Linked DNA regions of Pigmentiphaga sp. H8. The protein of the gene in region 2 interacts with the protein of the main gene of each other region in a pairwise test. Links are inferred from orthologs where the notes say so. Each region holds a gene or a part of one and is shown on either strand. Other genes may lie near its edges. The genes, in order: EGT29_RS18555 and purT.

Region 1 (3,066 bases), 990 kb from region 2 along the record:
GCAGCTTGAAGCGTTGCAGGTCGAGGCCCGGTGTTTCGCTGAACAGCGGGGCGCCGATCAGCTTGCCGCGGGCGTCGTAGGTCCAGCGGTGCAGCGGGCAGACGATGTTGCCCGGGCGGCCCAGGTTGCCGCTGCAGTGCGCGGCCTGCCGTTCGCCGCCAGGCTGGTACTTGCCCAGCATCAGCGCCTGCCGGTGACGGCATACGTTGGACAGCAGCTCGACGCCGGCGTGGTTGCGCACCAGCACCCGGCCGTCGTTTTCCTGTATCAGGGTACGGTAGTCCCCGACTTCGGGGACGCCTTTCTGGTGGCCCACGTACATCGGGGCCTGGCCAAAGACGTTTTGCATTTCGCGCGCGAAGCGCGCTTCATCGAAATAGGCACTGACTGGGAGCTGCGCTCGGCTCGCCGCCACGTGTGCCACGCGACCGATATCGGTCATGACTTCCCTCCGCGAGAGTTGTGAAGCCAGTCCCCCTCGCTGCGAAACCACCCCTTACGCGACCTGGAGCGGTGTTTGGACTTCGCAGATGGTACTGGCGCGAAGAAAATGATCTGCCCGATCAAGCCGGCTATTGTACCCCGGACGGCCCGAGAAGTCCCCGCCGCCGCCCCGGCCCGGCCCGCCCTGTAGCGGGGGTGGAATCCCGTCATCCCGTACAATTCCGGGTTCGATGCCGTGACGAGATCCAGGAGGCTTGATTGGCCGACAAATTCGTGAATGTTCCCGATGCGCAGGGCGACGCCCCCGCGCAGGCCCTGCCTCAGGACTTCGAGGCCGCGCTGGGCGAGCTCGAGGCGCTGGTGGCGATGATGGAGGATGGTTCCATGCCGCTGGAGTCCTCGCTGGCCGCCTACCGGCGCGGCGTCGACCTCGTGCGGGTCTGCCAGGACAGGCTGGCGCGCGCCGAGCAGCAGGTCCGGGTCCTCGAGGGAGAATTGCTGCGTCCTTTCGAAGAGGCCGGGGACTGAGTTGATGGCTGGCAGTCGCGAAGAGTTTTCCGCCTGGATGGCGGCGTGCGGGGTGCGCGCCGAACAGGCGTTGGCGCGCTTGTTGCCCCCCCAGGACGCCGAGCCGCGCACGCTGCATGGCGCCATGCGCTATGCGGTGCTGGGCGGCGGCAAGCGCGTGCGCCCCATGTTGACCTATGCCGCGGGCGAAGCCTGCGCGGCATCCGGCGCCGGCAGCGAGGCGGCGCTGGACGCCGCCGCCGCCGCGGTCGAACTGATCCACGCCTACTCCCTGGTGCATGACGACATGCCGTGCATGGACGACGACGTCCTGCGCCGCGGCCGTCCGACCGTGCACGTGGAGTTCGGCCAGGCCACCGCGCTGCTGGTGGGCGACGCCCTGCAGGCCCTGGCCTTCGAAGCCCTGGCGGGCATGCCGATTGCCCCTGGCCTGACCGTGCAGGCGGTGCAGGTGCTGGCGACGGCGGCCGGCAGCGTGGGCATGGCCGGCGGCCAGGCCATCGACCTGGGCAGCGTCGGCAAGCCCTTGCAGCGGGACGAACTCGAGGCCATGCACCGGCTCAAGACCGGAGCGCTGCTGCGCGCCAGTGCCGCCCTGGGCGGCATCGTGGTGGGCGCGAGCTCGGCCCAGCGCGCGGCGCTCGACGCCTATGCGCAGGCAGTGGGGCTGGCGTTCCAGGTGGTCGATGACATCCTCGATGTCACGGCCGACTCGACGCGCCTGGGCAAGACGGCCGGCAAGGATGCGGCCGCCGACAAACCCACCTATGTATCCATACTGGGCCTGGACGAGGCCCGGACCCTGGCGGAGCGTTTGCGCCAGGCCGCGCACGAGGCCATCGCTCCGCTGGGCGCGGGCGGTGCGCGCCTGGCTGCGCTGGCCGATTTCATCGTGCTGCGCGACCGCTGAACGGAGATACCGAAACATGCCCACCGATATGCTCGACCGCATCGAATCTCCGGCCGACCTGAAAAAACTGGACCGCTGCCAGTTGTCGGCGCTGGCCGATGAACTGCGCGCCTTCGTGCTGGAGTCGGTGTCCCGCACCGGCGGCCACCTGTCGTCCAACCTGGGCACGGTCGAACTGACCCTGGCGCTGCACTATGTCTTCGATACGCCCGACGACCGCATCGTCTGGGACGTGGGACACCAGACCTATCCGCACAAGATCCTGACGGGCCGGCGCGCCGGCATGGCGACGCTGCGGCAGCAGGGCGGCATCTCGGGCTTTCCCCGCCGCAGCGAATCCGACTACGACGCCTTCGGCACCGCGCATTCGTCCACCTCCATCTCGGCCGCGCTGGGCATGGCGGCGGCCGCCCGCTATGCCGGCATCGACCGCAAGCATATCGCCGTGATCGGCGATGGCGCGATGTCCGCCGGCATGGCCTTCGAGGCGCTGAACAACGGCGGCGTCATGCCCGACGTGGACCTGCTGGTGATCCTGAACGACAACGACATGTCGATCTCGCCGCCGGTCGGTGCGCTGAACCGCTACCTCGCGCGCCTGATGTCGGGCAGGTTCTATGCCGCCGCGCGCAACGTGGGCAAGGCCGTGCTGTCGCACGTGCCGCCCGTGTTCGAACTGGCCCGCCGCATCGAGGAACACGCCAAGGGCATGGTCACGCCCGCCACGATGTTCGAGGAACTGGGCTTCAACTATGTCGGCCCCATCGACGGACACGACCTCGATTCGCTGATCCCCACGCTGCAGAACATGCGCAAGCTGTCGGGCCCGCGCTTCCTGCACGTCGTCACCCGCAAGGGACAGGGATACAAGCTGGCCGAGGCCGATCCCGTCCTGTACCACGGACCCGGCAAGTTCGATCCCGCAGTGGGCATCAGCAAGCCGTCCACGCCGCCCAAGAAGACCTTCACCCAGGTGTTCGGCGACTGGCTGTGCGACATGGCGGCCGAGGACACGCGCCTGATCGGCATCACGCCGGCCATGCGCGAAGGCAGCGGCCTGGTCGAATTCGAGCGGCGCTTTCCCGACCGCTATTTCGACGTGGGCATCGCCGAACAGCACGCGGTGACCTTCGCGGGCGGCCTGGCCTGCGAGGGGCTCAAGCCGGTGGTGGCCATCTATTCCA
Region 2 (3,205 bases):
AGTACCTGGCCTCGCGCGGCATCGAGGACTGACCGGGGCGGAACGGCACGAAGATTGCTTGGTCTGCTTCGAGTCCGGTGGCATCCGTTCCGCCGCCAAGGAGAAGACGATGCGGAAATCTTTGTCTATCGCCACCCTCATGGCGCCGGGAGCCCCCGGCGTGGCGGGCTGAGCCATGCGGGTCAAGGTCCTGCTTTTCGGCTCTCCCGGCTACGGCAGCTTCAACCAATGCGGCGTGGCCGGCGTGGAAATCGCCCGGCGCGCCGGCCGCCAGGTCGAACTGATCTGGATCGAATCCACCGGCCCGGCCATACGCGCGGCGCGCGTGATCGACGTCTGCCATCGCGGCGCGGACCTGGTCGTGGCCTACGGCAGCGCCGGCGACTATCCGGTGGCCATGGCCGCCGAACGCTTTCCCCACATCCATTTCGTCGTGGTCCAGGGCTCGCACCTGGCCGAGAACTGCGCGGTCTATGGCGTCCTGCAGGAGCAGTCGGCCTTCCTGGCCGGGGTCGCGGCGGCCGCCGAGAGCCGTACCGGCGGGCTGGGCCACCTGTCGGCGGTCAAGACCGACGCCGCGCTGTCGGCCCGGGCGGCCTATGTGGACGGGGCGATGCGGCAGTCGCCGGGCATGGGCATGATGACGTCCTTCTGCGGCAGCCAGGACGACGAAGGCCTGGCCTTCGAGACCTGCGAGGCCATGGCCAAGCGCGGCGTGGACGTGGTGTTCGCGGCCATCGACGGGGGCCGGCCGGGCGCGGTGCTGGCCTGCCAGAAATTCCGGCTGCGCCAGATTGGTGCAATCGTCGACTGGACCGAGACCGATCCGAAGCTGTTCGTGGGCTCGGCCATTTCGGACACCGGCCGCTGCATCGCGGCGGCCATCCAGGACCATGCCGAGGGCAATCTGCCTTTCGGCACCCGTATCGACTATGGCGTGGAGCGCCCCGAATATGTCCGGCTGGCGCTCAGCCCGCTGGCCGGGCCGTCCACGCGGCAGGCCGTGGACGAATGGAGCCAGGCGCTGGTGCGGGGCGAGGTCGCCCCGAGCCGTGAATACGTGGGGCGGGAATTCGACCTGAGCGGGCTGCTTAGCCGGATATAGCGCGCGGCCTGACCGCCGACGAGACGCGCTTGGCCTTGGTCCGGGCCTCGTCCACGGTGGCGGCCGAGGCCAGCCCGACGCCCATGCGGCGCTTGACGAAGGACTCCGGCTTGCCGAACAGCCGCAGGTCGGTGCCGGGCTCGGCCAGCGCCTGGGCCACGCCGTCGAAGGCCACCGCGCCCGCCTCGATGCCCCCGTAGATGACGCTGCTCGCACCGGGCTGGCGCAGCGAGGTGTCCACCGGCAGGCCCAGGAAGGCCCTTGCGTGCAATTCGAATTCGTTCTGGACCTGCGAGATCATGGTGACCATGCCGGTGTCGTGCGGACGCGGGCTGACTTCGGAGAACCAGACCTCGTCGCCCGCCACGAACAGCTCGACGCCGAAGATGCCATAGCCGCCCAGCTCGCCGGTGACCTTGGCGGCGATCTCGCGGGAACGGGCCAGGGCGGCGGGCGACATGGGATGGGGCTGCCAGCTCTCGACGTAGTCGCCGTCCACCTGCATGTGGCCGATGGGCTCGCAGAAATCGGTGCGGTCCTGGCCGTCGGCCCCGCGCGAGCGGACGGTCAGCAGGGTGATCTCGTAGTCGAAGCGCACGAAGCCCTCGACGATGACCCGGCCGGCGCCCACGCGGCCGCCTTCCTGGGCGTAGCGCCAGGCATGTTCCACATCCTGCGGGCCGTCGAGCTTGGACTGGCCCTTGCCGGACGACGACATGACCGGCTTGACGATGCACGGGTAGCCGATGTGCTGGTCGATGGCCGCCTGCAATTCTTCCCGGGTCGCGGCGAAGCGGTAGGGCGAGGTGGGCAGGCCCAGGGTCTCGGCCGCCAGGCGCCGTATGCCCTCGCGGTTCATCGTCAGCTGGGCGGCGCGGGCGGTGGGCGTGACGCGCGCCACGCCGGCGGCTTCCAGCTCGACCAGCAGATCGGTGGCGATGGCCTCGATCTCGGGGACGATGATGTCCGGGCGCTCGGCCTCGATCAGCGCCTTGAGCGCGTCCCGGTCGGTCATGGTGACGGTGCGGGCGTGATGCGCGACCTGGTGGCCGGGGGCGTCCTCATAGCGGTCGACGGCGATGACTTCCACGCCCAGCCGCTGGAGGGCGATGATGACCTCCTTGCCGAGCTCGCCTGAACCCAGGAGCATGACGCGCACGGCTGCGGGGGAAAGCGGGGTGGCCAGGGTGGGAAAACGGGTGGCGGTCATCGCGGGGGTCGTCCAGAAGCGAAAACCGAAATGTAGCGCGAACCGGCCGGTCTTGCTGCGCCCGTCCGCACGGGCCGGCGCCTACGCCGGGCGGCCGCCGGTGGCGATCTTGCGCAGCAGCTCGAACAGCAGCAGTTGTTCGCCCGCGGTCAGCACCGACAGCGCCTCGGCCTCCATGGCCAGGGACCGGGCATGGGCGAGATCCGCCAGTTGCCGGCCCTGGCCGGTCAGTTCCACGTGCTGTTCGCGCCGGTCCTCCTCGCTGCGTATGCGGCGCAGCAACCCGCGCTCCTGCAGGCGGGTCAGGACCACGACCAGGTTGGGGGCGGGCGTGTCCAGCGCCAGGCAGAGTTTTTTCTGCGTGACCCGCTGGTTGACCGCCAGCAGCGCCAGGATGGAGAACTCGACCGGGCGCAGCTTCAGGTCGCCCATGTGCGCGACGAAGGCCTTGCGCAGCGTGGCGTCCGCCAGCGAGGTCATGAAGCCGAGCAGATGGTCCAGCCGGCTCCGGTCCAGGCCGCCGCGCCGGCTCCTTCCGTCGTGCGGCCGCTCCACGGCGGGCGTGGCGTCAATCGCAGTCATCGAGTTCAGGCAGGGCGCGGCGGGCGCACCGTATGCGATGTTCGACATGGGCTATCCCGGGCAATACGGTATCGAAGAAATGGCAGGCCGTCGCGGTCTTGCCGCGCGGCGCCGCGTCGTCCTCGCGGGACAGCGCCAGCACCTTCAGCCACCAGCGGCCCAGGCAGAGCAGGGCGGCTGCGCGCAGGAAATCGTCGGCGGCCCGGTAGGGGTAGCCGGGGTCCTGCGCCGATGCCTGCACGAGCTCGGCCAGCAGGCGGCGATGCGCGGCCAGTGCTTCCAGCTGGATGGCCTGTTGTGCCAGGCCC

What was found.
Region 1: the proteins of purT (region 2) and EGT29_RS18555 interact in binary tests that used the Escherichia coli proteins (3 or more experiments, as listed by UniProt). The link is inferred for Pigmentiphaga sp. H8 from one-to-one orthologs.

What each region holds. Positions count from the first base shown.
Region 1 is NZ_CP033966.1:3,927,358-3,930,423, reverse strand. The notes cover bases 195-2,945. They hold EGT29_RS18555 (polyprenyl synthetase family protein), read left to right. Parts: upstream 195-1,009; coding sequence 1,010-1,882; downstream 1,883-2,945. Other genes in these bases: dxs (1-deoxy-D-xylulose-5-phosphate synthase), read left to right, coding at 1,899-2,945; EGT29_RS18560 (exodeoxyribonuclease VII small subunit), read left to right, coding at 718-972; EGT29_RS18565 (aromatic ring-hydroxylating dioxygenase subunit alpha), read right to left, coding at 195-442. Also shown: more of EGT29_RS18565, read right to left, coding at 1-194; more of dxs, read left to right, coding at 2,946-3,066.
Region 2 is NZ_CP033966.1:2,937,082-2,940,286, reverse strand. The notes cover bases 204-3,093. They hold purT (formate-dependent phosphoribosylglycinamide formyltransferase), read right to left. Parts: upstream 2,316-3,093; coding sequence 1,092-2,315; downstream 204-1,091. Other genes in these bases: EGT29_RS13955 (acyl-CoA dehydrogenase), read right to left, coding at 2,884-3,093; EGT29_RS13960 (MarR family winged helix-turn-helix transcriptional regulator), read right to left, coding at 2,397-2,945; EGT29_RS13970 (BMP family protein), read left to right, coding at 204-1,105. Also shown: EGT29_RS13975 (ABC-F family ATPase), read left to right, coding at 1-32; more of EGT29_RS13970, read left to right, coding at 176-203; more of EGT29_RS13955, read right to left, coding at 3,094-3,205. UniProt on the Escherichia coli protein: Involved in the de novo purine biosynthesis. Catalyzes the transfer of formate to 5-phospho-ribosyl-glycinamide (GAR), producing 5-phospho-ribosyl-N-formylglycinamide (FGAR). Formate is provided by PurU via hydrolysis of 10-formyl-tetrahydrofolate.